Regions from separate parts of the Paenibacillus sp. V4I9 genome, predicted to be linked through region 1. Evidence: riboswitches for the same ligand, from Rfam matches in the RefSeq annotation. Region 1 holds a riboswitch; each other region holds the start of a gene.
What was found. Region 1 has a riboswitch for cyclic di-AMP ahead of QFZ81_RS35145 (resuscitation-promoting factor). Riboswitches for the same ligand answer to the same signal wherever they lie in the genome.
Positions count from the first base shown of each region.

Region 2: linked by a shared signal. The riboswitch ahead of QFZ81_RS16470 (CAP domain-containing protein) and the one ahead of QFZ81_RS35145 (resuscitation-promoting factor) in region 1 are both predicted to bind cyclic di-AMP.
Region 3: linked by a shared signal. The riboswitch ahead of QFZ81_RS30935 (APC family permease) and the one ahead of QFZ81_RS35145 (resuscitation-promoting factor) in region 1 are both predicted to bind cyclic di-AMP.

Region 1 covers NZ_JAUSZE010000001.1:7,633,822-7,643,999, forward strand. Annotated here, with positions in the region: gene QFZ81_RS35135 (ABC transporter permease) at 1-937, opposite strand, end outside; gene QFZ81_RS35140 (ABC transporter ATP-binding protein) at 934-1,677, opposite strand; cyclic di-AMP (ydaO/yuaA leader) riboswitch at 1,960-2,145, shown strand; gene QFZ81_RS35145 (resuscitation-promoting factor) at 2,439-3,578, shown strand; gene rnmV (ribonuclease M5) at 3,789-4,331, shown strand; gene rsmA (16S rRNA (adenine(1518)-N(6)/adenine(1519)-N(6))-dimethyltransferase RsmA) at 4,718-5,626, shown strand; gene yabG (sporulation peptidase YabG) at 5,682-6,554, shown strand; gene veg (biofilm formation stimulator Veg) at 6,851-7,126, shown strand; partial or broken gene QFZ81_RS35170 (small, acid-soluble spore protein, alpha/beta type) at 7,232-7,402, shown strand; gene ispE (4-(cytidine 5'-diphospho)-2-C-methyl-D-erythritol kinase) at 7,865-8,719, shown strand; gene purR (pur operon repressor) at 8,917-9,753, shown strand; gene QFZ81_RS35185 (RidA family protein) at 9,758-10,141, shown strand.
Region 2 covers NZ_JAUSZE010000001.1:3,527,017-3,537,194, forward strand. Annotated here, with positions in the region: gene QFZ81_RS16440 (nuclear transport factor 2 family protein) at 1-23, opposite strand, end outside; gene QFZ81_RS16445 (DUF5316 domain-containing protein) at 229-576, opposite strand; gene QFZ81_RS16450 (DUF402 domain-containing protein) at 536-1,042, opposite strand; gene QFZ81_RS16455 (GNAT family N-acetyltransferase) at 1,099-1,554, opposite strand; gene QFZ81_RS16460 (DinB family protein) at 1,709-2,188, opposite strand; gene QFZ81_RS16465 (2'-5' RNA ligase family protein) at 2,259-2,789, opposite strand; gene QFZ81_RS16470 (CAP domain-containing protein) at 3,142-3,792, opposite strand; cyclic di-AMP (ydaO/yuaA leader) riboswitch at 3,798-3,930, opposite strand; gene QFZ81_RS16475 (DinB family protein) at 4,073-4,543, opposite strand; gene QFZ81_RS16480 (hypothetical protein) at 4,985-5,197, opposite strand; gene QFZ81_RS16485 (XapX domain-containing protein) at 5,306-5,464, opposite strand; gene QFZ81_RS16490 (hypothetical protein) at 5,527-5,769, opposite strand; gene QFZ81_RS16495 (hypothetical protein) at 6,194-6,613, shown strand; gene QFZ81_RS16500 (hypothetical protein) at 6,869-7,528, shown strand; gene QFZ81_RS16505 (ABC transporter ATP-binding protein) at 8,732-9,571, opposite strand; gene QFZ81_RS16510 (ABC transporter ATP-binding protein) at 9,611-10,178, opposite strand, start outside.
Region 3 covers NZ_JAUSZE010000001.1:6,735,283-6,745,460, reverse strand. Annotated here, with positions in the region: gene QFZ81_RS30950 (hypothetical protein) at 1-158, opposite strand, end outside; gene QFZ81_RS30945 (spore germination protein) at 151-1,488, opposite strand; gene QFZ81_RS30940 ((S)-benzoin forming benzil reductase) at 1,660-2,394, shown strand; cyclic di-AMP (ydaO/yuaA leader) riboswitch at 2,846-2,998, shown strand; gene QFZ81_RS30935 (APC family permease) at 3,096-4,931, shown strand; gene QFZ81_RS30930 (YqkE family protein) at 4,977-5,237, shown strand; gene QFZ81_RS30925 (hypothetical protein) at 5,320-5,487, opposite strand; gene QFZ81_RS30920 (polysaccharide deacetylase family protein) at 5,516-6,292, shown strand; gene QFZ81_RS30915 (hypothetical protein) at 6,309-6,524, opposite strand; gene QFZ81_RS30910 (hypothetical protein) at 6,673-8,085, shown strand; gene QFZ81_RS30905 (hypothetical protein) at 8,087-8,230, opposite strand; gene QFZ81_RS30900 (NUDIX domain-containing protein) at 8,760-9,326, shown strand; gene QFZ81_RS30895 (DUF1284 domain-containing protein) at 9,383-9,754, shown strand; gene QFZ81_RS30890 (SOS response-associated peptidase) at 9,788-10,178, opposite strand, start outside.

The DNA of each region.
Region 1 (10,178 bases):
TTAAGCTCCTTGCAGTACCGCTGCTTGAAACGGATATAGCTAGTACCCCTAATACGGTGAGACGCAGTACGATCGCGAACAGCTCTGTACGCAACAATGTCTTCATATATAGGTACAAATAGGCAGCATCTTGTCTAAAAGGTATGAACCGTGTAAGCCCGCTGATCCAACTTCGGCGGGCTATTCGCGTTCCCATCTGAGGCACATCGACGAACCAGCTGAAAAAAGCATGAAGTCGAGCTTGCTGCTGATTTTCCTTGGCGATCAAGTAGTCCCATCCGATGACGTATTTAGATGCGAAATGAGCGGCTGCTAACCATACGAAAATGAGCAGAAGAGCAGCGCTGCTTGCCCATAAAATGCTGGTTAGAAATTGCAGTGAAATGAGAGCGATTGTTGCAATCCAGCGAAAGCTAATCGAAGCTAATCTGGTACGCTCATGAGTAAAACGACTTTCCTGCCAACTAGCTAATAAATTAGCTATCTTTAATAGAAGAAGTAGTGCGAGCATCAGTAAGAAATGCTGCTCTGAAGCGCCAAGACAGTGATGATAAAGCGGCCATAAAATAACCCAGGCGATAAATGTCCAAAAAGCTTGCAGTGTCAAACTGTACATGAATCCACTTCGGAAATATGCGCCCATTTGATGTTCGATCCGTAACAAAAACATACGATCTGCTTTCCTTACCAATGTACGAATGGGGCTTGAAGATAGAAGCGGAACGAGCAGCAAAAGCACGATCCACAGATAGGGATAATCTGTCGGAAGACGCTGTAGTATTTTTGCATAATAATAGGAAGAAATGATGACAAGAAACAACACGAGACCGATAAAATTACTACGCGCTGCGTATTGCCAATAGCCCATGGATTCCTTCATATAATGTTCGAATCTTTGCTGCCATAAGGTACGGGTGTTGATGTCCATTTTACTCATAACGAATCCCCTTGTACGAGCTTATAGAAAATGTCGTCTAGTGACGCTCCCGGGAGTTCAGTTTGCCCGCGTAATTCGACTAAATCACCCTGAGCAACCATACGACCTCGATGAAGGACAACGTAGTTATCGCAATATTTTTCAATTGTAGACAAAATATGCGATGAGATGAGGAATGATGCTCCTTTATGTTTCATTTTGACCATTAGTTCTAGTAAGGAACGGATCGCTAAAGGGTCGAGGCCGAGAAAGGGTTCATCGATAATATATAACGAGGGTTCGATTAGAAATGCGTTCATAATCATGACTTTCTGTTTCATTCCTTTGGATAAATGGCTGGCAAAGCTGTTCAGCTTGTCCTTCATTTGAAACTGCTCCAAAAGGGAGCTAGATCGAGCCGAATAGTCGTCTTTCGACAAGCCGTAGGCCATTGCGGTTAATTCAAGGTGTTCGCGGATCGTGAGCTCCTCGTAGAGCTCAGGACTTTCGGGTACATAAGCGTAGGTTGCGCGATAGGACAAAGAATTCTCAGCTAAAGTTAGTCCGTTGATTCGAATCGATCCTTTTTGCGGTTGAAGTAGTCCGAGAATGTTTTTGATCGTCGTACTTTTACCCGCACCATTAAGTCCGATCAGACCCATCATTTCACCTTGACGGATAGAAAAGGTTAGGTCATGAAGAACGGGTTTATTTGGTAAATACCCCCCGTATAAAGAGTCAACTTGTAGAATGGAGCCCATCTCATTGCCTCCCTGATTAGCAAATTATTGGTATTTATGAATCGCTTTCCTATACGATCATTATAAACAAATTTGTAATTTAAGCCTAGTTTAGGGGTGGAAAGTTGAAAAGAGTGTGTATACGTACGTGATAGTGAGATATAAGTAGAAAAATAGCTGTTTAGTTGTTCATTTAAGCAAATTTTAGTCGATTTAGCCCTTTTTAGTAGGTGTTAATCCCTTTACAGGTTAAGATTAACAGCGTAATATACTTTTCATAATAACTTAATAACCAATTTGCCATTTTTCCATTCGCTGAGTTCCATTTATGGGAACGGGGGAACCACTGTAAACTGAAGAAGCATGCTTCTTGAGTGAACAGAGTGAGTAACAGGGGTGAATCTTTGAGTATACTTCGTATGCTCTTAGTAGGGCGACTCTCACGTCCGAATCCGTCAGCTAACCTCGTAAGCGTAAGAGAGGTAACGATTGTCGTGCGTGCTATTTGTGTATTTTACTATACAAACTAAGCCAGCGAGAAGAGTCCTCTTCTTGCTGGCTTTTTGTCTTCATAAAGGGCTATACACATTTCGGACGACTAAAAATTGCCCGGAATTCATATGAATGTTGAATAGGCAAACTGGTGTGGGACGACCAGAAGGCAGCGGTTTAGCACCGTACTGCTGATGGCGAACACGTTAAGTTAAACTAAAAAACCTTAGTCGCGTCAAATCTAATCATGCTGTAACCTGGCGGCGAGGCTTTGAAGGAGGACCGAAGAAGTGGGCAGTATCTCTATTAGCGAGACCCATGTAAAACGATCATCCAGCATGTCCTTCGCATTGCGATGGAAGCATGAAAACTTGCGTTTGATTTTAAGCTTAGCCATAATTTCAATCGCAATGACTTTCATGTTTTTGGTGTTGTTGTACGGTACGGCTACCAAGAGCGTATCCGTGGTTGTGAATGGACAAGAAACCGTTGTGCATACGAAGCAATGGGTCCTGCAACGCCTACTGGATGAACAAGCCATAAAGATTGGTGAACACGATGAAATTTCTGCTGCGCCAACGACAACAATCAAGGGTGGAGACAAAATTGTCATCGAACATGCCTCACCGATTCAATTGACTGCTGATGGAAAGACCACCACTGTTTACACAACTGCAAGAACGGTAGAAAGTGCATTGCAACGTTTACATATTGCACTTGGGGAGAACGATCGATTAACTCCCGAACCGACAGCCGCTCTGAGCTCGGGCGATGAAATCAAAATCGTCCGTGTGAAAAAAGAGACGGAGGAAGTAACTGAGCCGATTGCGTTCGATACGGAAAAGAAGAGCGACGCATCGCTGCTCAAAGGCAAAGAGCAAGTCGTCCAAGAAGGTAAAGAGGGCGTACTCTTGAAGAAGAAAGAAAAGACTTTCGAAGATGGTGTTTTAGTCGCGGAAGCAGTTGTGGGTGAAGAAGTACAAACGGAAAGTATTAATAAAGTCGTGTCTGTGGGCACGAAAAATCCTGTTGTTGTTCTCTCGTCTTCATCGCCTAGTGTGGATGAGGTTTCGAAGAATGGTGTAACGTTTGGGTATAAACAAATCCTGAAGAATGTGAAGTTGACTGCTTATTCGGCGGACGTGGCATCTACAGGTAAATCCGAAGGATCTCCTGGCTTTGGTAAAACCTATACAGGGACTACCGTGTCAGAAGGCAGGACAATAGCGGTTGATCCCAAAGTAATTCCGCTCGGATGGTGGGTTTACATTGAGGGCATTGGCTTCCGCCGTGCCGAAGATATTGGCAGCGGTGTGAAAGGTCAAATGATTGATGTCTACTTTGAAGATCATGGTTATGCCAATAAATTCGGAACGAAACAAGGGTACACCGTGTATGTGGTAGGACCAAAAAAGCCGTCTGAAAATTAACGTGTAAACGTCTGTTTCAGCGGGAAGAATGTCATATATACGTTGCCAGGTAACAACCTGGGCGAAAGAAGAGGGGACCCCTCTTCTTTTTCTGCGTTGAATAAGAATGTATAAGTTCTATACTTTAGCTCCGCATCAACCTTGACAAACGCGCTCGTCTCTGAAGGACGACGGAGTCGTTTATCCTTGGTACCGGGAAGGGAACCGCTTATGATAAAAGAAGTGATTGTCGTCGAAGGCAAAGACGATACAGCTGCTATTCGCCGAGCGGTAGAGGCGGATACGATTGAAACAGGCGGCTCTGCGATCGGACAAGCCGTACTAAAGCGTATTGCACTTGCACAGCAGCGCAGAGGCGTTATTATATTCACGGATCCGGATCACGCAGGTGAACGGATTCGGAAGATTGTAGCAGCCAGGGTGCCTGGCTGCAAGCATGCTTTCATTACGCAGGAGCAGGCCGAGTACAAGGGTGATATCGGCGTTGAGAATGCGACGCCTGAGACGATCCGTCAAGCTCTTCAGAGTCTTCGGACAGAATATGATGGTGCTGTCTCACAGCTGACCATGGAGGATCTCATGGCCGCAGGGTTGATTGTTCATGCTGAGGCGGCGTCTCGCCGGCTGATCGTGGGTAAAGCGTTAGGAATTGGTTATTGCAATGGCAAGCAGTTTTATAAGCGTTGTGCGATGTTTCAGATCTCGCGTGAGGAATTTGAGGCTGCTTTGGAGTATTTGGAAGCTGATAATTAAAATGGATGTTGCCGTTGTTGTAGTTTCTACAACAAATCCTATTCCAAATGGCTATTTTGCAAGTTGAAGTTGTAATTCGTACAACATTTTTGACCCATTTGTGGAGAAAAGTCTGTATTTAGTCCCAAGAGTTGTACAATATGCAACATTCTAGTAGTAGAGACGGGATTTGAGCAGCAATTGTTGCATTTCCTGCAACATTATCCAACTGAAAGTATGTACTCATACAGGAAGCTCTCACGAGCTTACGTGACTATGCATACCGGTCTTCAGAAAGATGCCACTTAGAAAATAATTGAATGAGATTTGGTGCAGAGTTTTAATGAGCATTTGAATGAAAATGAAGAATGTGAAATCCAGAACCTATAGATAATGAGGTCTATATCATGAATGTACCCAACAATGAAGTGATTGTAACAGCAGATGACGTGGCTACACCAAGTAAAACGAAACAAATTATTAAAAGAAATGGTCTGGTGCTCAAAAAGAGCTTGGGTCAAAACTTTCTGATTGACCAAAATATCCTAAGCAAGATTGTCATGGCCGCTGAGCTCGGACCGAACAAGGCTGTGCTTGAGATCGGCCCCGGCATTGGGGCGCTCACGCAGCAGCTGGCCAAGCTCGCTGGCCGCGTCTTGGCCGTCGAGATCGATCAGCGTCTGCTGCCCATCCTGGACGAGACGCTAGAGCCCTATCCCCATGCTACCGTTGTCCATGGGGACATCTTGAAGACCGACCTGCCGGAATTGTTCCGGCAGCACTTCGAGGGCATGAACGGCGTCAGTGTCGTCGCCAACCTGCCTTACTACATCACGACGCCGATCATCATGAAGCTTCTCGAAGAGAAGCTTCCCTTGGAGAATATCGTCGTGATGATTCAAAAAGAAGTGGCCGACCGCATGGCGGCTCGCCCGGGCACCAAAGATTACGGCAGCCTCAGCATTGCCGTGCAGTTCCACTGCGAGCCGGAGCTTGTCACGATCGTGCCGCGCACCGTCTTCGTGCCGCAGCCGAACGTCGACTCCGCCGTGATCCGGCTGCGTGTGCGCAAAACTCCGCCGGTTGAGGTGGCGGACGTGGACTTCTTCTTCGCCGTCGTCCAAGCGTCCTTCGTCCAGCGGCGCAAAACCCTTTACAATAACCTAGCTGCGCGGTTCTTCACGAAAGAAAACAAGCCTGAGCTGGAAGCGCTGCTGCTCGGCATTAACATAGAGCCTTCGCGTCGCGGCGAAACGCTCAGTATGGAAGAGTTCGCGCGCTTGTCTTCGGCTCTTCGCGCGTACGGCTGCAAATAACCCGCACCAAATGCCTAGTTTCGCCATAGGATACCCCTAGGAGGGGATTTGTGCGATGAGGCAAGGAGACTTTGTTACCCGTAAATCCTATGGCGGCGACGTCATGTTTAAGATTGAGCGCATAGAGCAGCTGAAGGCTATTCTGCGTGGTGTAGATTATAGGCTGCTCGCAGATGCGCCGTTAGTTGATTTGACCATTTCAAATCCGACAGATGTCATGGATCATCCGCGATCGAGCTCACCCGAATTTCGGGAGTCGCTCCGGCGTCTGGCGGTATCCCAGGTGCAGCTGCAGGAGAAGAACCAACTCTCTATAAACCATAAACAAAATACCAATAAAACCTACTTCGAAGTGCCTGGCAAAGTGCTGCACTTAGATGGCGATCCTACTTACTTACGTAAAAGTATGCAGATTTATGGGGAATTGCGTGTGCCTGCCGAGGGATTTTATATTCCTGAAGCACAAATGGCGGATGCTCTTCACAGGCTGCTTCCACAAATTAAGCCGGACATTGTTGTCGTTACCGGTCATGACGGAATACTTAAACAACGTAAAGGTGGAGGTCCAAGCAACCTTGCCAGCTATAAGAATTCACAAAACTTCGTAAATGCTGTTCAGATCGCTAGGCAGTATGAGCGAAACCGGGACTCCATGATTATCGTGGCTGGTGCTTGTCAATCTCATTTTGAGGCCTTGCTTAGGGCTGGTGCTAATTTTGCGAGTTCTCCTGCTCGTATCCTCATTCACGCCTTAGATCCGCTTTGTATCGCGGCTAAACTGTCGTATACTTCCGTGAAGGATACCATATCGATGCTTGATATCGTTGACTTGACAGTGACAGGTTTGGATGGGTTGGGTGGGGTAGAGACGAGAGGGAGCTATCGCATGGGGGTTCCGGGGATTCAACAATCGGAAGATCATGTTTAAATATTCTTATGGTACATGTAAAAACAACATGATCCGACAAAACATATGGTATGCAGTAGCAACACTTACCTGTCATTTGACTCCTTGAAGGAGGCTGACTAGGTAAGTGTTCTTTTTTTAGTGGAAAAGTGTGAATAATTTGCGAACTTTGGAGACAACCTATAAGAGAGGGATTTCGAAAATTCAGCAAAAATGCCGTTGACAACAGGAATGTGGTGCTGATATAATATTTGACCGCGTTTGACATGCCTGTCTGAATGGGTTATAATTAACTAGGAAAGAGGTGGTAGTTGACAATGGCAAAAAATGCGCTGTTGGAGATCAAACGCAGTTTGGAGCCCCACGTTGGGCAGAAGATCATGTTAAGAGCGAATGGTGGCCGTCGTAAGACTGTCGAGCGTTCTGGTGTTTTAGAAGAAACCTACCCTTCTGTGTTTATTGTGAAATTAGATCAAGAATCCCACGCCTTTAAACGAGTGTCGTACAGCTACGCCGATATCCTTACCGAATCCGTTGAAGTTACCGTGTGTAATGACGATGGTCAGGTTCGTATCACCTACATCCAACATTAGCTTAATGCATTCCTATATGAGCAGACCCAGAGGGTCTGTTTTTGCATTTGAATGGACCTTATCGGGTTGGGCATACTATAGCAAAACTCTAAGGAGGTTCCAAATATGAGTCGCAGAAGAGGGATCATGTCTGAAAGCTTTAAATATGAATTAGCCAAAGATCTAGGGTTTTATGATGTGGTGCAGCGTGAGGGCTGGGAGGGCATTCGAACGAAGGATGCAGGGAACATGGTGAAGCGGGCGATCCAAATTGCCCAGGAACAGCTGGTGAAACAGTATAGCCCTGGGGCTTCTACAATCAATCAGATGCATTCAACGACGCAATCAACGTACAGTCAGCCTAACCTCAATCAAACTAACTACAGTCAACCTACTTCCAATCCATCTAGCTACACTCCGTCGAATTATAATCAGTCCACCTATCAATCTGTATCTTCCCAACAAACCTATTCGCAGCCTCAATCGAGCTTTAATCAGAACGTATACAGCCGATCGCAGCAAACGCAATCTTCCTATACACCTGCTGCCTACATGCCGAATACGACCAATGTAAATACCTATAGATCTTCTAATCCAATACAGCCTAATGCGGCGGTTTTAAATCAAATAATTGCTGGATCGCAGCAGACAACGCAAGCGGAACAGCGTCCCTACAACAGCTAAAGCGAATGCTTTAGCTTTTTTTTTGCGCTTTTGTTATAATATTTTAACGGCAAACGAGCAAAAGAAGGTGATCTGATGAAGATTTTTGAAAAAGCACCGGCTAAAATCAATTTATCCCTTGATGTTTTACATAAAAGATCAGACGGTTACCATGAAGTTGAGATGGTCATGACGATGGTAGATCTAGCAGATCGGATCGAAATGCAGGAGCTCTCGCGTGACACCATCATCATATCCAGTCAGGCGGGGTATATTCCGCTGGATGAAAAGAACTTAGCCTTTCAGGCGGCACGCCTTATTAAGGATCGATACGACGTCAAACAGGGCGTATACATCCATTTGGACAAGCAGATCCCCGTTGCAGCGGGTCTAGCGGGGGGCAGCAGCGATGCGGCAGCGACGCTTAGAGGTTTAAATCGGCTTTGGAACTTAAACATCCCTATGGAAGACCTGCAGGTGCTTGGAGCGGAGCTTGGCTCGGATGTACCTTTCTGTGTAACGGGAGGGACGGCTGTCGCTAGAGGACGTGGAGAGAAGCTGGAACCGATCGTTTCGCCGCCTCAGTGTTGGGTCGTACTAGCGAAGCCGCCCATTAATGTGTCCACATCGGAGATTTATGGGAAGTTGAATGCGCGCGAGATTAAGCATCATCCTTCGACTGAAGGTGTGCTAAACGCGATTCGGGAGAAGCGATTCGATCAGCTTTGCGGAAGCCTCGGCAATGTGCTTGAGGAAGTGACGTTGGACCTTTATCCCGAGGTGAGACATCTCAAAGAATGCATGCAGAGGCTTGGTGCAGATGGTGTGTTGATGTCAGGAAGCGGGCCGACGGTATTCGGTCTCGTATCCAAGGAAGCGAAGGTGCCCCGGATTTATAACGGGCTGCGTGGATTTTGTAAGGATGTTTACGCAGTGCGGATGTTGACGTAGATGAAGTAGGACGGTTGCAGGGCCCGCGAAGGGCTCTTTTTCATTGAATAGGGGTTTGACTAAGGCTCACCACTTTCATAAACTGTGTTAGATTGATGTTAAGTTGATGTTAATATAATTTTCATGAGAAGCTTGAATAAATACGTATAAAAATGGTATATTTTCATTATAATATTCGGATTTTTGGGGGTAGTGCGATGAAAAAGTTGAAAAGGAGCGCTAGGCTGGTGGAAATGACGCAATATTTGTTATTTCGCCCCCATTCGTTAATCCCTTTAACGACTTTTGCCGAGCGTTACAACTCTGCTAAATCCTCCATTAGTGAAGATTTAGCGATCATCAAGGAAGTATTTGAAGAAGAGGGACTTGGTGAGCTGAATACGCTTGCGGGTGCTGCTGGAGGTGTGAAATTTTCACCAAAGGTGCCTAAGGAAGTATCATTGAAATTTATACAGAACCTTTGTTTACAACTGCAGCAGCCAGAACGGATTCTTCCAGGCGGTTATTTGTATATGTCAGATATTATGGGGCAGCCCCAATATTTGAATGAAATTGGCAAGACGTTTGCATCCGCTTTCGCTGGCCGTGATATTGATGTGATTATGACGGTAGAAACGAAAGGCATTCCACTCGCTTATGCGACGGCAACTTATATGAATCTGCCCGTTGTGATTGTCCGCAGGGATAGTCGAGTAACGGAAGGATCAGCGGTTAGCATCAACTATGTTTCAGGTTCCAACAAACGGATCCAGACGATGTCACTCGCGAGACGTGCTTTGAAAGAAGAATCGAAGGTGCTTATCATTGATGATTTCATGCATGTTGGCGGTACGATTCACGGTATGATGGATTTGTTAGCGGAATTCAAAGCCTCGGTTCAAGGGGTTGGTGTATTTATGGAGTCTTGTGAGGTTGAAGAGCATTTAGTCGATCACTACGTATCGCTTGCACGGTTATACGGCGTAGATTCCAAGACGAAACAAATCACTGTAGAGCCAGGCAACTATTTTGATAATAAAAAAGGAGATTCGTAAAACGATGGAGCTTATTTCAACAACAGCAGCACCTGCTGCTATCGGACCTTACTCGCAAGCGGTAAAGCTAGGTAACCTTCTCTTTACTTCTGGACAAATTCCACTTGGCTTAGATGGTCAGATTGTACAGGGTGGAATTAAGGAACAAGCCCATCAAGTGTTCGCGAATTTGAAGGGTGTGCTTGAAGCAGCAGGTTCATCATTTGATCAAGTTGTGAAAGCAACGGTTTTTTTGAAGGATATGAATCAGTTTGCAGAGCTGAATGAAATTTATGGATCGTACTTCGGAGACCATAAACCGGCTAGATCCACTGTCGAAGTGGCCAGATTACCCCGTGATGTTTTTGTCGAAATTGAGTTAATTGCTGTGATTTCTGTCGAAATTTAACAGTAACATTAAGATTGTATAAAATTATCGAAAATTT
Region 2 (10,178 bases), 4.1 Mb from region 1:
ACGTCCACAATATAGTTACCCACTGATGATGGATGGCTTGAAGCTTATTCAAACCTTCTTCCCAACTATCTACAATTTGTTGAGCACTTATAATTGCAGGCTGTCCTGCTCCCATGGAACTCATGTCAAACAATACTTCTACAGCTAGACACTTCTTGACTTCTACCCTAGTTGATATCATCAAAAGGTGAGATAGTTGTAACACTATAAAATAGAATGAGAATTTCCTCACTTGATCAAATATACAATGAAGGCTAATACAGCATATGGGGAAACAAAGATTAACATTCTGCTTATGAATCTGTTTCTCTCATTTCTGTCTTTGGCATCTTCTGTATGGTAATTTGCTCTTATTCTATCCCCACTTAATAAAGCCCCAGATAATATTGCGGATAAGACTAACGTGCCTAGTACGATGTACATTAATAATGTAAATAGCTTATTTACATCAAGTATTTTCCATGTAATTAAACTGATTATTGTGGCGGAGATACTACCCCATAGAAGTGTTTTGTTCACCATTACCCTCCATAATTCATCTTGGAATACGGTCAATAAACAATTCGAGTGATCCATCAAAAGGAAACGTTTTTTTTCTAATAAGTTCCTTTAAGCCTATTAACTCTTGCCTAGCTTTTTGAATTAGAGCTTCTGGATATGCAAATTTAAATGCATTGCTCTCAAACTCATCTTCGTCAACAACTTTCCATTCACCGCTTCTTTGTACATAATCTAGGTCTAAATCCACAAAAGAAACAATGTTACCATTAATCTTCGCAGGTTGGTTTATATTGCAATAATATTGTTGTATTTTTCCGCCAACTACATCGGCACTAACAGTAAACCATGAATGAAATGAGAAATATTCAATAGTCCAAGCCTCTATGGTAAATACCTTTTGCTTCGTGTAATGATTTAATTTTCTTCCGTACTCGCCTAAGACAAAAACGTGTGAATCAGTCTTCTCTAATAAAGTTGTGTTCCATTCATAATGTAGTAAATCTCCATATTTTAAAGCCTGAATAGTTATATGATTATCCATTGTATCATCCTTAAGGTTCTAATATTCAAACGAAATTTCGTGACATATAAATAAACTCATAACTCTTTTGTCATAAATACACTATTTGGGTCCTCTATGTAATCCGAAAACGGCTTGCAATATTGGAACCCAAAACTTGCATACAGTCGTCTAGCTGGTTCGAAAGCATCCATTGAGCCCGTTTCCAAACTTAGTCGTTGATAGCCACGTCGCTTGGCTTCTTCAATGATGTGTTCAAGGATTCGTCTTGCAACGCCTTTTCTTAGGTGTGATGAAGAAGTTCGCATTGATTTTATCTCTCCGTGTTGACTATCAAGTTCCTTAATTGCCCCGCAACCAACTAATTCATCTTGTTCCCATCCACTCCAGAAGGTAATTTCTGGTTTTTTCAATTTATCAAGATTTAGGGCATGTGTACTTTCTGGCGGAGATAAAAGTTCCATATTCTGAAGATGTTCCCCGATTAATGCAATCACTTTAGATCCAGTTAAATCATCTACTTTAATATCCATAAAAATCACTCCATTATCTCTATTTTTTTATCATTATAATAGATGAACATTGCTAGATAATCAACACGTTTTGATTGCTCTACAAATATCTCACCCGTTTAATAGAAAAGAGGAGCTGCTGAAGCAAGCTCCTTCACTATCATTGTACGTTAGCTTAATCTAGAACACTTAAAATTTGCTTTTTGTGATGATCATCGTGCTCAGTAAATTCTTGAATTATGTATAGCAAAGAGTATGGCGTACCAGTTTTAGGGCAATTTGATACACCGTTTGCTGTTACTTCTAGCAGTAAATCCTCGCATTTCATGCTCTTTAATAGATCCATCAGTTTCATTCTATCGCTTGAGAATTCTTGAAGGAGTTGATCTTTCGATATACCCGAATTTGCGTATTGATAAGCTTTGCTATTGAAAGAATTGAAATCGGGAAACTCCATTCCTTTGCCTTCCCTGATCGAAGGAATGACTACGTTCATTAGATGAAGATCCCAATTTCTAAGATGCGCAATGATTTCGGCAATCGACGCCTTTCCTACTTGAATTGGGCTATGCCAATCCTTATCACTTAGTTGGTGCAAAATATTTGTCCAACTGCAAAATTGTTCGTATTCGCTGATTGTACTACGGAAATTCATTAGATTACCTCCTAGTCATAATGGATAGATCATAGCACAAATCCATATACAGGAACATACATTCTCATTATTAGGCCAGTTTGATGTCCTCATACAGATGGTATTTGTTGGGTTGTACTTCTTTATAAACTCTGACATAAGAGACTGTGAATGTTGGAAAAGGAGCAAGGACATATCCCGCCTCAGATTTCATTTCCAATATTTCTGATTCTTTCATCCCCCAATACGTTTGCCCCAAAGTCAAATGAGGAGTATAAAGGTCCAATTCAGCATAGTGCTGCATAAGTTCATTTGATGGTGCTACTACATTCACTAACTTTTTGTGAAGCTCTAATAGTTCATTTGATTGAACACTGAGGAAGATAACTTGATTTCCGAATAAAGCAGGTTCGGAAAGCGACAAATGAAACTTTGAAAACGATGAGCATACAACCTTTACCTTTTCGAGCCAAGCCATATCTAGGGTAAGCCCGCTTTGTGCTTTAACAGTCACGTGAGGCTCAACGACATTCGGAAGACCATTACTCAACCAACGTTTTTGAAACGCAACTACTCGTTCTAGATATTCGTCGGGAGGAACGATGCCTATGAAATACTGCATTTATGACACCAACCTTTCAATCCTGATGGAACAGCTATTGGAAAGAATCATTTGAGCTCACATGGTTTTCTTAAACTCAAAAATTTGTTCCATTTGGCTGCTCCTAGTTTTTAATTGTGGTTGTTTAAATATTACCATGGATTGGAAATTTGATGAACATCGCCGATAAGCGATGTATATAAAGAAAGAGGGCTAGTTATCCTAGACCCTCTTTTTGCGTTTTAGATTATCTAATCGACTCTGTAACAATGGGGCAGGTCGATCTATTTGTGTCCCATACAAGTCAACAAAGAGCCTAAAATGGCATGCAAAAAGACACACATATCGTGTGCCTTGAATGTTTAGAAAAAAGCTAGTTACTTATAAATTCCTGAACCCACTCACCATTATAAAAGACAACACCAATTTGGGTGAAGTTGGGGCTTAGAATGTTTTGACGATGACCCGTGCTGTTCATCCAAGCTTTCATGACAGCTTCAGGCGTTTGTTGACCTTTTGCAATGTTTTCACCTGCATAGGAATAGCGAATGCCGTATTTGCTCATCATATCAAAAGGAGACCCATAGGTCGGAGAAGTATGATCGAAATAACCATTGTTGTACATATCCTTCGCTTTGTCCAAAGCCATTGCGGTAAGTGCGCTATTGCTGGTTAATGGACGCAGTCCTGCTTTAGATCGTTCCTGGTTAACTAAGTTAACGACTTGGCTAGCATAAGTTGATTGGGATGGCGCACTCGTAACTGGCGTTTTGGTACCTGCATTTGTGCTCGTGCTGCCAGGAATGTTGAGGCTCATACCAGACCAAATCACGTTAGGATTGGCAACCTGAGGGTTTGCCTTAATAAGCGAAGATAAGCTGATGCCATACTTCTTGGATATTAACCACATGGTATCATTGCCTGATACTGAATGGGTTGCTGATGCGGCCATTGATGCGCTCGAACCTACGAGGACGCTCAATCCTATTGCGCCGGTAACCACAAGCTTTTTGTAACGTTTCAAAATAAACCTCTCCTTTTTGCGGCCTGCGAGGTTAGCTGTCGGATTCGGATCAAAGAGTAATCACCCGGCCGCTGACGCGGCTTCACCCCAAATAATGGGTCCCCCGTGCTTCACATGAAACTTCGGCCTTCTGAGTTATTTGATCCACATGGATCTCACAAATTGTAACATGTGAAATCATAGAGAACATGACTCAAAATTTTCCAAGAGCATTTTGTAAGTGGCATTAGTCGTTTCTTCTTGTCCAAAACAAGTGAATTCCCATCACCACCAACCTCATTCAGTCCCAAATTTGAGGCCGATCGATTCCAGCCGTTCGCATATAATCTAGCAGTTGCCCGGTGTGAACGGATTCGTGGTATGCGATCCTCATTAACATATCTCCTAAACTTCGAACATACCCTACGTCACTTCGATTAATTTTAATATTTGACAAATCCTCAGGAGTGAACAATTTAACGGTATTCAAGAATTGTTCTCTGTACACTTGTGCGAATATCAGTTCATCCTCCACCGAAGAAAATTCCCGATTGTCATAAGGAGAATCATAAGAAGGCAAACTTCCACAATTAAGTAATGCAAGATGATAATAATGCTCGCCATCCAATACGTGTCGGATCATTTCTTTCATGCTTAAGGCTTGTGCATCAGGCCTCCAATCCAGCATAGTTAGAGGAATAACGCTCCACACTTTTATACTTCTACGTCGGACTTCTTCCAAGTTCAATATAACAAGTTCTATCCCGTTAATGATTAACACTCCTTTTAATTTCTCAATAATCCATACCTATTTGTTTTATATACATGCAGTTTTCTCATACGAACAAATATACAGTACATTTGTTCGTATGTAAATAATACCTTATTCAATTAGCCTGCCCAGTTAATCTATTTTGGCGCCATAAAATGTTTCATTTTGTCGACAAATCCGCGTAAATAAAGATTCTATAACACCCTGACATCGCTGAGGCTGATGGCGTAAGGACGGTATCGTTCTCTTCTAGTGTTTGCCATGGCACCACGTCTTGAAATACTTTGCGAAATCAACTCATTTATGTTATTGCTAAACCCAGTTTCTTGCGAAACCTCGCCAAACGAATGTCGCATCAATTCGATGATATGAATGGCGGCCAGTTTCATGAATTGTTCTTCGTTTTTGCAAAATGGCGTACAGTCAACTGCGAATCTGGCTTCAAATGAACGTACAGCGCCAAGCGTTCCATTCGTAATCAGTTACGTCATAAGGTCTTCCATTGCTTCCGAAACGCAAAAGAGCAGCTTTTGATCGATCCAAACTTCGTGTAGCAATTCCAATTATTTCCGCTCCGGCTTCAATGGCTGAAGGGAAAATATTCGTTGATGCATGAAAACCCGCACCTATTAAACAAAGTCTGGATTTGTTCATATAAATCGCTTCCTTTTATCCAAAGTTTATGCAAAATCTTCGTTAACATAGAAAAAGAAGGATGAACCCCGTCAAAGCTCCTCCTCCTTTTTCATTCAGTCCTGTTTCCTATTTTATAAACAACTCCATTATCTTGCCGCCTGCATAAATACCTACAATGCCAAGAATACCCGAAAGTACAGGCGGTGCGGGCAAAGGCAGCTTCAACACCTTGAATAAAACACCGATAATTAAACCTGCTCCTAATGACAACAGAAGCTCCTTCATACTTTAGACACCTCGATTGTTAGACTGCATCCTTAAAGTCGATAGCTTAATTGCTTTAGCATTTAACTGGCTACTTTAGCTCGATATTTACGTAATTGGGAGGCCGAATGCAATAGTACTCGGCCGCACATTCCATATCCGATAATAACAAACCGTCGGGTAGGTACAATCAAATTCGTCGTACGCACAAAACCTTCGACAATCGTCTGTCCTACACCGTGCTCGTTCTCAATAATTTGCTTCAAATAGCTGTCATTTATTACAATAATCGGAATAGAGATTGTTAAATCAGCACCATTTTCCATTAATAGCTACGGCTTATACTGTAATACACTGTGAATATTGCGCTCATGCTCTTCGCGGCCATCGGATCTTTGACCATATACCGTAATCCCTTGTGACCTGCTTGGCTTATGTTTAAGATAGGATATTTGAAAGTAGGGTAATACGAGGGATTACTCCCTCGGACTCCCCGTCAAACCGTGAATGCGGATTTCCCTCACACGGCTTTCCTTCGTCAGTTCCCCATCTTTAGGAGTGAGTTTTCTTCATCCGTCGCCGGATTGCGCCTATTTCACTCCTGAAATAGGAACGTGTGGTGAGTAAGTTTGTTAGAAATACCATTTCCGCCGATTCCAATACTTTGTTAGGAATCAGCCAGTTAGAAACCGTAGATTTCTTTTGACGCATAAAGGCACGCACCCTCATGCGAGTCCATTCGTCTAACCGTTGAAACTTCTTCTTTATGCTCCAATACTGACAACAACCAATAGAAAAGTAAAACAAACAGTAGACTTATTCAATAGTAAGGTGATAGATCACCAGGAAAATGAAGAACAAGGAATACTTGATAGGAAAAAGTTTATACAAGTTTTAACCGAGACTAATAGAGGTCTAGCTAGGCAAACACTATTGAATTTATTGTTTCGTTATGAAATGTTAATCCACCTCGAAGAATCAAATATTCATGATGAAAAATGGGAAAAGGCATCAGATGAAAAATGGGAAAAGGCATCAGATGAAAAAGTAAGAATTGAGAATCTTCTTATAGATGAAATTGTTTATGGATATAAGGAGACAGTTAAATTGTTAGACATAGATGATAACCATTCATTGAGTATGTTAGTAGATTTTTTCGAGGAAAAATGAACATTATTTTACGCCAATAAATCTTTACTATATTAAAAGGAAATAGTTAACAAAAAAACCTTATTAAGTTAGGCTTTTTTTGTTGTGTGCAGAATCATCACATTTTTGTCGTCCATTGTGCTTTACAGTGTAAAAAAATAACTTAACAACACAAAGCCTTCATACGTAAGGTTTTTTTCGTTGTTTACTTAACAGTTGCCTTACAAAAACAGAATTATATCTTAACATAACTTAACAGCAGAAAGCGGTGATTCGATGGGTAGACAGAGCAAGATTGAGAAGTTCGGGCTAGAGAAGTTGATCACCGAAGGGCTCGCTGCCGGAAAGTCTTCCAGACAGATTGCTGAGCTTTGTTCGAAGAAAGCAAAGCAGGCTATTTCCCATGTGGCTGTGAATGAGTATATCAAGACCATCGACTTAGTGAAGAAGAAGGATGTAGTCGTTAAGGAGCATTCCCGGGTCGAGCGTATAACAAACTTTGATTTAGATATCATTGAGCTCCAGTATCAAACGACACCCGTTTTATTGGAACGCTTCGAATTCATTAATAAGCTGCCAGAGATGTTTGAACAGCGGTTCGCAGCCATTCAACAGAAGCATGAGAAAGATGGGGCCGAGGCTGATTATCTGGAGCAGTGGAAGCAAGGGTTTGTTATTGAGCTCAGGCGAAACATCCAGAACATCACCTCATTGAACCGTGAGCTCAGAGAGAACAGCAAATTCATGGATTCTATGAGATCGAAGGCATTCGAGTTTGATCTCATTCAAGAGAACTTGTATTTGTTCATGGAAGTGTTCAGGAAGGCTGATCTTGAGGCCTATGAGATTGCTTCCGCTCAGATCGCGGCTAATCCAAGGATGCTGAGGATCGTTGAGCAGCAGCAGCAGCAATTAAGGGGTGGGGAATTAGAATAGGCCGCCCAATTGGACGGCCATTCAGGCACAGAACTAATTCGATAGATATACTGCTAGTACTCCGACTATTGTGCTAATTGCCGAAGCAATTGCAATAACGAAGCGAGCTGAGATTTCTACTGTTTTTTCCTTTGTTCTGTACTTTAACATAAGCATCTCCTCCTTAACAAAAGCTAAGAAATGTCGATAGGAACCTCCGTCATGGGTAAGCCATGGAATCGGTCCTACGAAATAGCAATTGGGTTAAGGGTAGTGCTTACTTCTTATTATTTCCCACTCATTTTTAACTTATACATTGAAACGGAGGGACGGCCGATGTGCTCGCTAAAATCCATGAGTCTTTGACGAAGCACATTCCCTTTGCCTCTATCTTCCCTCTTTTGAAGTGGGAGCAGGTTATGCGACTCGCGTTTTTTTCCTCCAGACTGTTACCTGCTTTCATCGGCTCGGACTTACTCACTACTACGGAACGATCCTCCATCTCGCAGCCCATCGATTCGGCTTTCCCTTTAAGGTTATACCTCCCCTACCTTATCCACGTTTGCGTCAAGGAAACTACGAGACTTCCCTCAGTTATCTGTACATTCTATTCCATCCATCCTGACCCTACTCACGTCGATGAGTCCTGTAGGTCATATCCCTTTGTTTGTTTTCCTACAAGATATACTTAGTCGTATAGGTTTCCCCGTTTTGTTGGCGGGTCACCCAGCATCGCCGCCACCTCTGGTTCACCACATTCCGGGCTGGACTTTGCCTGCAGGCCCTTCGGATTCCCTATCAAGAGAGACACCCTGCCAATCCTACTCATATTCGAGTAGGACCTCTACTTCGGCTACGGCACTTTAAAGGGTAAAGTTACCGAGTGGATTTGAACCACTTAGATTGTACGACTGTGAGGCGCACAACAAAAAAAGAACATGTGTTCTTTTCGAATCATATTTTCTAATAGTTTGGCTAACTATATGATCAAGCTTTTATCGTGGGTAGCTCCCGTTCCATTAGCTGTCGATTTTGTTCGGTGAATGTAATGCGATGTTTTGTTATAACAGCGGATTCTGCTGAAAATCAAAGTATTTAATCTACTCATAGAAATAACGCATCATCTTATTCCGAAGGGACGTTAACGTATTCTCCTTGTTCACAAACTACATCAATAGAATAGTAGTAACGAACTGTCCAATATTCAAATAGATCCTGCCCGTCTTAACGATTACCTGCCTTTCGATATTTCTTCCCCTCTATTCGTCTTGTCCGCTGATCTGGATGTGAAGGAAGCTGTGAATCCAGCAGCTTTCTAGAAGCAGAATGTTGTAATTGCTCTAAGTGGTTTGGACTATCTGCCCAATCAACAATCTCCCCACGATCCATGACCGCTACACGATCAGACAAGTAGCGAGTCGCCTTGATATCATGAGAAATAAAGAGGTAGGAAAGTCTATACTTCATCTTGAAGTGTTGCAATAGCTCAAGAATTTGTGCCTGTAGGATCCTGTCGAGACTACTAACCGCTTCGTCTAACACAATTAACTTTGGGTGCAGAGCCAACGCACGAGCAATGCATAATCGCTGCTGCTGCCCCCCGCTAAACTGATGCGGTAGTTTGTCCGCATCTGATGAAGCCAAACCTACTGCATCCAGCCATTCCAAGCAAACGAGATCCAGCTTCCGAGCCGAATATCGCTCATAGTTGAGCAAAGGTTCGGCAATGATTTGACGAGCTGTCATCCGGGGATTCAAAGCATCCGAGCAGTTCTGAAACACGGCCTGCAAATTCCGGCGAAGCGCATGGGCATCCCTAGCAGATTCATTCAGCCAATCCCTCTTTTGAAATAGGATTCGCCCTTTGTCAGGTCGTACCAAGCCGAGCACAAGCTTGCCTAACGTGCTCTTGCCCGATCCGCTTTCCCCGACGATACCGAGACATTCGCCTTCCAACATATCGAAAGAAATATCGTGCAGGACCATTGAGTGGGTTGTTTTCCCCCATAAGGTGCGTTCAGACTGGTAAGATTTTGATACTCCAGACACCTCTAGCAAGTTCATTCGGATCCCCTCCCCAATCTTTGACGTTATTACTGCGAATTAACAGATTCTAGTATTTACGAGTAAATGGGCATATGGATGTACAGGATTGTTAAATAACTGATGGACCGATGCTGTTTCCACAATCTCACCTTGATACATGACCGCAACATCATCGGCAATTTCTGCGATAACGTCTAAGTCGTGTGTCACGATGATCAAAGCAGTACCGGCATTCCGGCACAACTCTCCGAGTTCGCGCAATACGAGCAGTTGACTCCCCGTATCCAAAGCAGTGGTGGGTTCGTCTGCGATTAGAACACCAGGGCGAGCAGCCATCGCAATAGCAATCATGACTCGTTGAAGCATGCCTCCGCTCAATTGGAAGGGGTACTGATTCATCAGTAGTGCAGGTCTAGGCAGATTCAACTGCTCTAATGAGGTTATTGCCAGCTCCCAGGCTTCCTCCCGACTAATCTTCCCTTGCCCCCTTAACGTTTCGACAAAGTGGTCGCTTATTCGGCGTATGGGATTAAACGCGGCCATCGGATTCTGCATGATCATGGACAAACGTGATCTTCGCAGTGAACGCCACTCTTCCTGTGCGAGCATTGTCAACTCCCGTCCA
Region 3 (10,178 bases), 900 kb from region 1:
TAGATCCACATCATAGTTCCTTCCAAAAGGCAGCCAATCAGTATAGCTTCCCAATGGCCTTTGCTTGTCGATTCAAATATTTTCTCAGGATAAATGAAAAATATCAGCCCGAAATGTACAGTGATGAAGGTTAGATAGACTGATATTTTATTAACCATCTTGGGGACCTTCCTTTACATTTACATTGACGTAGGCGACCTCAAATGTCGTGATAGAGGCCATATAGATGGACAGCCAGATGATTCCGCCAATCGTACCAAGAACACCAAAAATAGCACTAAAGACAAGCAAAACATATTTGGATATTCGAATAAACAGGGCATTTTGTACCCCGTTCAATGTAAAATTCGCTAAAGCGGAAGCTGCCAAAACAATAATGAATAGATTACTTACCAATTTGGCGCTTACAACAGCTTGCCCGAGAATAATACCACCCACTGTCGTTATGGAGGGACCTATACTTTTGGGAAGACGAATACTGGCTTCAATCAGCATTTCCAGAACAATTAACATAAATAAAACTTCCAATAAGGCCGAATAGGGTACCCCTTCACGGCTCTGGGCAACGGACAATGCTAGCTGGATTCGGAGCACCTCTGGATTCACAGAGACCAAAGATACATATAGAGCAGGCAAGACCAAAGCGATAAACATGCCCATTATTCGAAGCATTCGAATGGTAATCATTGTAATCTTAGGGAAGTTACGATCGGAGTTAACGCACCAGAGATCTGTAATGATAACAGGCATAACGAAAGCGTACGGAAGCCCTTCGATAAACAGGATAACACGGCCATTTTTCAGATGGTCTGCCGCTTCTGCCGGTCGCTCAGAAGTTAGACATGGGGAAATAAGACTGAAATTCCCTTCTCCCAATACCTTGATGATTTCCTGCAAATGGCTAAATTCCTTGACTTTATTTGCCTCCAGCTTCTTCATTAAGGATGAAAGCAGCTTATGGTTAACAGAGTCGGATAAATAAGCTAAGGTGGTTCTTTTGGGTTGTTTTGTCCCCATCATCAAAGAATTCATAGTTAGTAGTGGGGATCGTAGCTCTTCGCGGATCAACGCCATATTGGTATCCAAATCCTCATTAAATGCTCCAAAGGAAGACTCAATCACATTCTCATTTTGTGGAACATTTATCGTTCTCTTAATCGTTGATGGCACGGGCTTGATAACAAAATTTCTTATAGGGTTCTCGAGTAAATAAATAACTAAATTCCCTTCCAATAAGCTGCTCATCTGCATGTCGTAAGTAGTGTTTAATTGGCCATTCAATAGGCTTATTTGTTGAAGCCAATCATTGATCGGACTGGACTCCATCCAAGATAATAATTGGTTCGTATGTGCCAAATTAACAAATGGGCGAAAATAACAAAATACAACTTCCTGATCCAAAAGTTGCTTTTGTTCCATCACAAAATCGCTATTTGATTCGAATTGAAGTTTCAGTCTGGCCATATCCGTTGTTTCTGGCAGATTCATGTTATATCACCTGAGAGTAGGTTTCCTTGGAAAACGGAAATTTATTCCTTGTACCATGACTGAAAAAAAGGGGCTGTGGAGTGGTAGCTTGATTTACATTGACGTTTTCCAAATTATGGATTATACTCAGGCGAGTTAGTACCAGGTACTAATTTTTGGGGAGGTATTTGAATGAAGTACTTTATTATTACTGGGACATCTAGAGGTTTAGGTGAAGCACTTGCTCGTAGACTTCTATCCACTGAACATCATTTGCTGTGTATTTCCAGAAATAGGAATGTGGGTTTGATGGCTGAGAGTGAGCAGATTGATTACTTTGAATTTGATCTAAATGATATCGATCAAGTGGATAGTCTGATGAGGGATGTATGTAATAAAATCGATGAAAGTAAAGCCGAAGCCATATACCTAATCAATAATGCTGCAGTTGTAACCCCGTTATCCAGTATTGAGCATGGAAGTACTGAAGAGTTGACTACGAATGTCCATGTTAATTTGCTGGCCCCAATCCTTTTAACCTCCTTGTTCATACGGTTTTCCCAACACCTTCGGATTCCAAAACGTGTATTAAATGTTTCCTCCATGTCCTCGAAAAATCATCTTTCTGGTATGAGTGTTTATTCAGCAGCCAAAGCTGGCCTAGATGTCTTCTCAAAATGTGTTGGGAAAGAGCAAGGAGATGGTGCCTTTGCAGTTAAAGTACTATCTGTTTGGCCGGGGATGATTGACACTTCCTTACAGGAAGAAGCACGAAGTGCCAATAAAAATGTTTTTGCCGCCTCTGAACTATTTAATAGGGTAAAGGATAAAGGGATGCTCGCCTCACCTGCGACTATTGCCGAGAAGTTAGTGGATTTATTACTTAGTGACCAATTTGCCCAAGGTATTGTCGTTGAAGAGCTTTGAAAATCCAAAATGAAAGAAGATGTAAATTTGGAAATTACCTCTCGCCGTAAGAAGCTTCTAGCTGTTTATGCTGTCGTTATCATCATTTTTTGCTTTCTTGCCGTTCCTGTTGATTATTTCCAAATATCGAATAGTCCGTTTCCTTTTCCTGAAAAACAAGGTTATGTACAAAGTACAACTTTACACAGATGTGTAAACGAATGTTTCAACATTTCGTCGGGAATTATCATTATAATCCAATATTTTCTTTCACTTTGCTCCAATAATAACTCAATGCATTAACAAATGTTTAAAAAACCACGATGTAGTAAGAGAATGGTAGTAAATCAATGAATCGTATGATTGTAAGCGAATTATTGAGTGAATGTGGTGGTTGGAGTTATATTTTTAAGTTTTTTCAATCCTTTACTATGCTGCAAGAAGAGAGTAGTATTCAACTCGTACGTTATAGTTGAATATTTCGCTTAATTTTCTTATTAGAAAAGCGGGGGAACCACAAGTTTCATGGGGTGAGTAAAGGTGCTTAAGTGTATGGCACCATTTAGGGCAGATTCTCGCGGCCCGAACCCGACAGCTAACCTCGTAAGCGACCGTGGGAAGGAGAACATGTGTATAAACACAAGGTCTATCCTTGTGTTTTTTTGCGTCCTAAAACGCAAGTTTATGTCAGATATTAGGTTTAATTGGGGGAACTAGCACGAATGACAAGCGACTCATTGAAAAAAATTATGTTTGGCAAACCGCTTAAATCCAGCGAAATTGAATCTGAAAAAATGCAGGTTTGGAAAGGACTGCCGATCCTATCCTCGGATGCCTTATCGTCAGTTGCCTACGGGACTGAGCAGATTCTTTTAGAACTCGCGACTGTTGGGATTGCCGCTTTTGCGTTCTCTTTGCCCATTGCGATATCCATTATCGCTCTCATTATGCTGCTAGTTTTGAGCTATAGACAAGTGATAGAGGCCTATCCGCAAGGTGGCGGAGCCTATATGGTTTCCAAAGAAAACCTAGGTATGGTGTGGGGGAGGCTGACTGGGGTTTCGCTGCTTATTGACTACACACTCACCGTTGCCGTTTCGATCTCTGCCGGTGTGCAGGCGATTACTTCAGCTTTTCCCTCGGCGGTGCCATATATTGTTCCGATTACTTTAGTTCTTGTGTGGATCATGGTTTGGCTTAATTTGCGAGGAACTTCGGAATCAGGTACGATTTTCGCTATTCCAACGTACTTTTTTATTCTTTGTATTTTGCTGCTAGTGGGCAAAGGCATATACGATATGCTGACGGGATCCATTAATACGCATCCCATTGCATTTGCTCCGAGTTCAATGACGAGCTCATTAACGTTATTCGTCCTTTTAAAAGCATTTTCCTCCGGGTGTTCAGCCGTGACAGGAATCGAGGCCATCTCCGATGCCGTGCCGCATTTCCGCTCACCGTCCGTGCAGAACGCGAAGCGCACGTTAGTATCCTTAGGGACACTTTTGGCTATCGTGTTTGGAGGCGTAACGGTGTTAGCTTTGGGTTATGGTATTGTACCTGATCCTAATGGCCATACATCCGTATTATCGATGGTGACAGAGCAGGCTTTTGGTCGTGGGGCGATGTACTACGCAACTCAAATTGGTACCATGCTCATTCTGGTTTTGGCTGCTAATACTAGCTTCAACGGGTTTCCAATCTTAGCATCCATTATGGCACAGGATAAAAACTTCCCGCGTATGTTCTCATTCCGAGGAGACCGTCTTTCGTTTCATTATGGTATTATCACACTTGGTGTGCTTGCCAGTATTCTTCTGATTGGTTTCAAAGGTAAGACCGATGCACTCATTCCTCTATATGCGATAGGCGTGTTTTTATCTTTTACACTTGCGCAAGGCGGCTTGGTTCGTAAATGGTTGAGAGAGCGAGTGAAAGGTTGGATCGGAAAGCTGCTCATCAATGGTTTAGGCGGGATCGTTTCTCTAGCTGTTTTACTTATATTTTCTATAACTAAATTTACCGAAGGTGCATGGATTGTTATTATTATAACCCCGCTGCTGCTTTGGTTAATTACGAAAATTAGTCATCACTACGATGATGTAGCGAAGCAATTGCGTATTGATATAACGATTGAGCGGGTTTGCACGAAGGAACCTTTGATTATTGTGCCTGTGGCGGGCATTCATCGGGTTGTGGCACAGTCCTTGAACTATGCGAAATCGTTGTCGCCAAATGTGATTGCCTTCTACGTATCATTCTCAGATGAAGATGAAGAATTGATGCAGGAGAAGTGGGATAAGTGGGATCCCGGCGTTCGATTGGTTGTTTTTAAATCACGTTATCGGACGATACTGAAGCCTCTGGCTGAATTTATTGAGAGAATTGACACGCATGTTTCGGAAAAACAAAACATTATGGTCATTTTACCGCAATTTATGCCGAAAAAATGGTGGCATCGATTGCTCCATAACCAGTCTGCTGCACGCATTCGTTCGAAGCTGCAAGCCGATAAAGATATCGTCGTGGCGACGGTACCGTATCATTTGCATGAGTAGAAGTGGTACAATAAAGGGGAGAAACTGAACTGAGGTGAACCCATTATGGCTAAGAAAAAATGGTCGTCTACTCCTGCTGTAACCAGCGTGCAAGATAAACCTGCAACACTTAAGGATTTACTGCGTCCGGAAATACTTGAAGGACTCAAAGCGCAGGCTGATGCCATGAAAGCAGAGGAACAAGCGAAGAAAGATGCAGAGAGAGCGAAGGCGGAAGCTGCTCGCAAAGCAGAAGAAAAGCGGCTTGAGAATGATTTTGGACATCTGCTCAGTAAGAGCAGTCTGGATTGGCGTAAGCACAAATGAGGGAGCGCACAGTGTGCCTCCTTTTCTTTCTTTTTGCAATGATAGCGCTGTCATCCTGTGAGGTGGGCAATAGAGAGGCAGCTCAAGGGACTGCTGAGGTAAGTGGTGCACCGGTAGCGACAACAATACCACCACCAATTTCAACACCAATAGAAACACCAATGACAACAAATATATCAAAAGAAATATCAAAAGAAATATCAAAAGAGACACCAATACCAACAGCAATAGAAACACCAAAAGAGACCACGGCGGTATCTGCAACAGCCCCAACAGCAATGGATACACTGACGATTCCATCGTCGGAGCCAAGCGACCCAAGTTCATTGGCTATTCCGGCTTTTTTGTCTTTGGAAAAGACCTTGATCGAGCGTTACGGAAACGCTAAACCAAAGAAATGGGGCGAAAATGTCCCTGGTGTTCGGACACATCTTACTACGAAGGAACAAGTGATTGCGCTGACTTTTGACGCATGTGGGGGGAAGGAGGGCAGTGGGTACGATGAGAAGTTGATCAACTATTTGATCAAGGAGAACATCCCGGCTACCTTATTTATCAATGCGAGATGGATAACGGCCAATAAGGACATATTTGCCAAATTAGCCGCAAACCCACTGTTTGAGATTGAAAATCATGGGACTGAGCATAGGCCCTTGTCCGTAAATGGCAAGTTGGCGTATGGCATCGCGGGAACCAAGAATGTGAATGAAGTTATTCATGAAGTGAAAGACAATGCTGACCAGATCGAGAAGCTGACTGGACGGCGTCCTTTATTTTTTCGTTCGGGCACAGCCTATTATGATGATATTGCAGCAGGAGTTGTTCATGATTTAGGCTTTCAGTTGGCTGGTTACAATGTACTCGGAGACGCTGGAGCGACTTATAACACGGAGCAGGTCTACAAAGCGCTGCTAAAAGCCCGAAGCGGTTCTATCGTACTAGCTCATATGAATCACCCAGAGAAAGATACGGCAGAAGGTATTATGAAAGCTATTCCTGAGCTTCAAAAAGCGGGCTACCGCTTCGTTCTTTTAACTTCCTATACATTAAACTAAGCGATAGCTGCAGCAGCTATCGTTTTTTCATTTCAAAAAATTCACAAACCTCTCGATCATAATACGTCAAATCACTAACACGAGTTTGTACGACAACCGTTTTTTCACTGAAACGCAATACAACCGCATTCGAATCTACAATGTGATCATCTTTGAAAACACGGACGACAGCCTGTCTTTCAACAGCATCTTGAAAATCTGTATCCGTTACTAAGCGTTCATTTCTAGCCATCCTCGGCATTCCCCTAACTTGGTTAAAATAGTTCTTCTATTGTACCACAAGGTGTCGCTCAACCCGAATTCACACGAACTCCTCCGCCCAGCCTAGCATACAATGTAGCACCAAATGCTGTATGGGCAGAGAGGATGCGTGATCTAGGGTGGACATTCAATTATTGCCGATTCATTGGGTCTATTTAGTATTTATCGGTTTTATTCTTACCCTTTTAATCAAGCGCAGAGATACAACGATGATTTGCGTGGTTGGTATTTTCGCGCTTGGCTTGCTGGCAACGGAAACGTTGAGCGGCTCCGTTTCCGGTATTTTCAACAGCTTCATTTATGCGACCAAAGAGCTGATGGGTACCATCATGATCATCTCTATAATTGTAGCAATGAGCCGCGTGCTCATTCGAACAGGCATTAATGAAATCATGGTCGCTCCGCTAACCCGCTTTCTGCGAACGCCTGCTTTAGCTTTCTGGGGTATCGGTATCATTATGATGGTGACGTCATGGTTTTTCTGGCCGTCTCCCGGTGTTGCGCTCATTGGTGCTGTTCTGTTGCCTGTGGCCGTCCGCGTTGGTCTGCCAGCGCTAGGTGCGGCTATGGCAATGAACTTATTCGGACATGGGATTGCGCTTTCGGGGGATTACATTATACAGGGAGCTCCTAAATTAACAGCAGATGCAGCTGGATTACCGGTGACTGCCGTCATGGAGGCAAGCATTCCGCTGGTTATCGTGATGGGGCTTGTCACGACGATCACCGCTTTTTGGATGATGCGGCGGGACATGAAGAACGGGACGTGGCGAAATGGCCTCGTGGCGAGTGGTCCAGGGGATAGCGGTTCACTTATTTCGGCTACTTGGCAGGCCAAGGTCAATTTAGCGCCACGTCTGAAAAAGACTTTGGCAATTATGATTCCTCTACTCTTCGCCTTAGACGTAATTGCGATGTTCGTGCTTGATCTGCAAGGGGGAGATGCGACAGCGCTCGTTGGGGGCACCGCCGTATTCATTCTCATTGCGGTGACGCTGCTCGCGCATCGGAATCAAGGACTAGAACAAACGACCTCCTACCTCATCGAAGGTTTTGTATTCGGTTTCAAAGTATTCGGCCCCGTGATCCCGATCGCCGCTTTCTTCTACCTAGGCGACTCCGCGTTCGCGGAGCTGTTTGGCAAAGTACTTCCGCAAGGCTCGCACGGGATCGTGAACGATCTGGGTGTGGCACTCGCGGGGCAAGTGCCGCTGAACGGCGCGGTCGGTGCCGTGACGCTTACCGTCGTAGGCGCCATAACGGGCCTCGACGGCTCCGGCTTCTCCGGAATCTCCCTCGCGGGCTCGATTGCGCAGCTCTTCGCAACCGCCATTGGCTCCGGCGCGGCTGTGCTCACAGCGCTCGGCCAAGTGGCCGCCATCTGGGTCGGCGGCGGCACGTTGATTCCGTGGGCGCTGATTCCAGCAGCAGCCATCTGCGGCGTGAGTCCGTTCGAGCTGGCGCGACGGAATCTGCTGCCTGTGCTCATCGGCCTCGCGGTGACGACGGTCGTGGCGATGTTTTTGGTGTAGACTAGGCATAGGCATCTAACCCGTTACATCTGTGGAAGTGTCCATGGGTGTGGCGGGTTTTTATGTCTTGGGTGGTACCCAAACCACCCAAACCGTCAAAACTATCAAAACTATCAAAACCATCAAAACCATCAAAACCCGTCAACCCCATCAACCCCGTCAAAACTGTCAAACTCACCCGGCATTAGCACTTTTGAAGCAAAATTGTATGTCTGTAAACAAGAAGATGTAAAAAGTGCAGCAAAATACAGTAATTTTCCGCTTTGAGTAATAATAATGTATTTTGTGCGTTTGAGGAGCCGAAAAGCGAGCCGAAAGCGCCTTTGTGGCGCTCTCAGGCGGTGGTGAGGTTTGTTATAGCGCTGAGAGCGCCGAAAGGCGCTTAAAGCTGTAGGTTTTGAAGTTTTGTGAGTTTGGTGGCGGATGGCGGCGCCTGAGAGAACTTGTATGGGACGAGTTTGCAGCAACTTTGATCTGGCCCCCAAATCTTTCTTGGGATGTCTAATTCAGCGATATCGCAAGACAAGCGCAGGAAGTATCGCCAATTTCCTATACAATGAACGGAAAACGTACGGGATCGGAGTTGCCTATTGCCCACTTTAAGCAGTAAGCTTACATACAGTGAACTCGAATGGAAGTTGGAATTGAGAAATAGGAAGTTGGAGATGAGATAGATGGAAGCCAAGTTTTGTATGACCTGCGGAGCCGCTATGGAGTCGCGCGATGTGGATGGCACGATAAGAAGAGCTTGTACGGAGTGCAGCTTTGTTCATTGGGGTAATTATAGCATCGGTGTAGGCGCACTCGTGATGAAGGATGAGAAGATGCTGCTTGTACGCAGGGCTCAGGAGCCAGGGAAAGGCCGATGGACCAACCCGGGCGGTTATATTGAGCAGCATGAGCTGATCCAAGATACGATTGAGCGCGAAGTGATGGAGGAAAGCGGAGTTAAAGCGGTTGTAACCCGCCTTGTAGCCGTGCGTGATTTGCCTAGAAGCATACATAATGTATACATTGCTTTTGAAATGGATTACATAAGCGGTGAGCCTCAGCCAGACGGCGTGGAGGTCGATGCAGCAGGGTTTTATAGTTTGGCCGAGATGGAATCGATGAATGTGGCAGATTTTACACGCTGGCTCATTGATGTTGCCCTGCATTCCGAAACGACCGGACTAGTTGAAGATAAAGATCCAATCATCAAAATGGATGGATACGGATTGTACCGTGCACCTAAAATATGACCAAGGCGATCCAGCTTCGGGGACATCACTTAATTTGTCTGCTAGGATACAGAGGAATGGGTTATTCGAAAGAGTTTTGCGAAAATATGACGAACGTCTACGAGGAATTGCGTCAAAAGCCCGAAACGATGATCCGCATTGTTCTTGGACCTGATGATCTTTGCGCAGCTTTCCCGAAGGATCAAGAAGCGCATTGTGAAAATAGGACGGTCTATCAGCGCGATGCAGAAATCGTCACCAAGCTTGGCTTGCAAGTGGAGATGGAGCTAAGCTGGTCGGAAATTTGTGGGCAAGTGGCTGATCGTGTGAGACCGGACGACATTGGTCACCTATGTGCCACATGCCGTTGGGAGCCTTACGGTGTTTGTGCGGAAGGTGTACGATTGATCGGGGAGGGTGGCGACTTGCCGCCCGTCATTACCAAATAAGAGGGCTTGCGTGTAGACGCAGCCCTCTTATTTTTATACAAAAACACTTACATCCGAGCCGCTTTCCAGCTTCTCCGCAGGAGAAGACAATACATTTGCAACCATGAGCAAATCATCTACAGGTCGAAGGATGGATCTGAGGAGTCTGCTGTCTTTCATCTCTGGCTGCAGCCACATCTCGCCCTGATCTTGGTCGAGTATCGCAGGCATTCTGCGTTGATAAGGAGAGACGAGTGAGTTCGCTTCTGTCATCAGCATCATACACGTACGAAGCTCCTCTTCACCAGATGGAGCCCGCCAGACATCATACAGTCCCGCGATGCCAAAGGTGCCGCTGCGCATTTTGAACTTAATCCACTCTGTCTCTTTTCCCTCTGTCACGCTAATATAAAATCCACTGCAAGGAATAATACAGCGCTGCTTT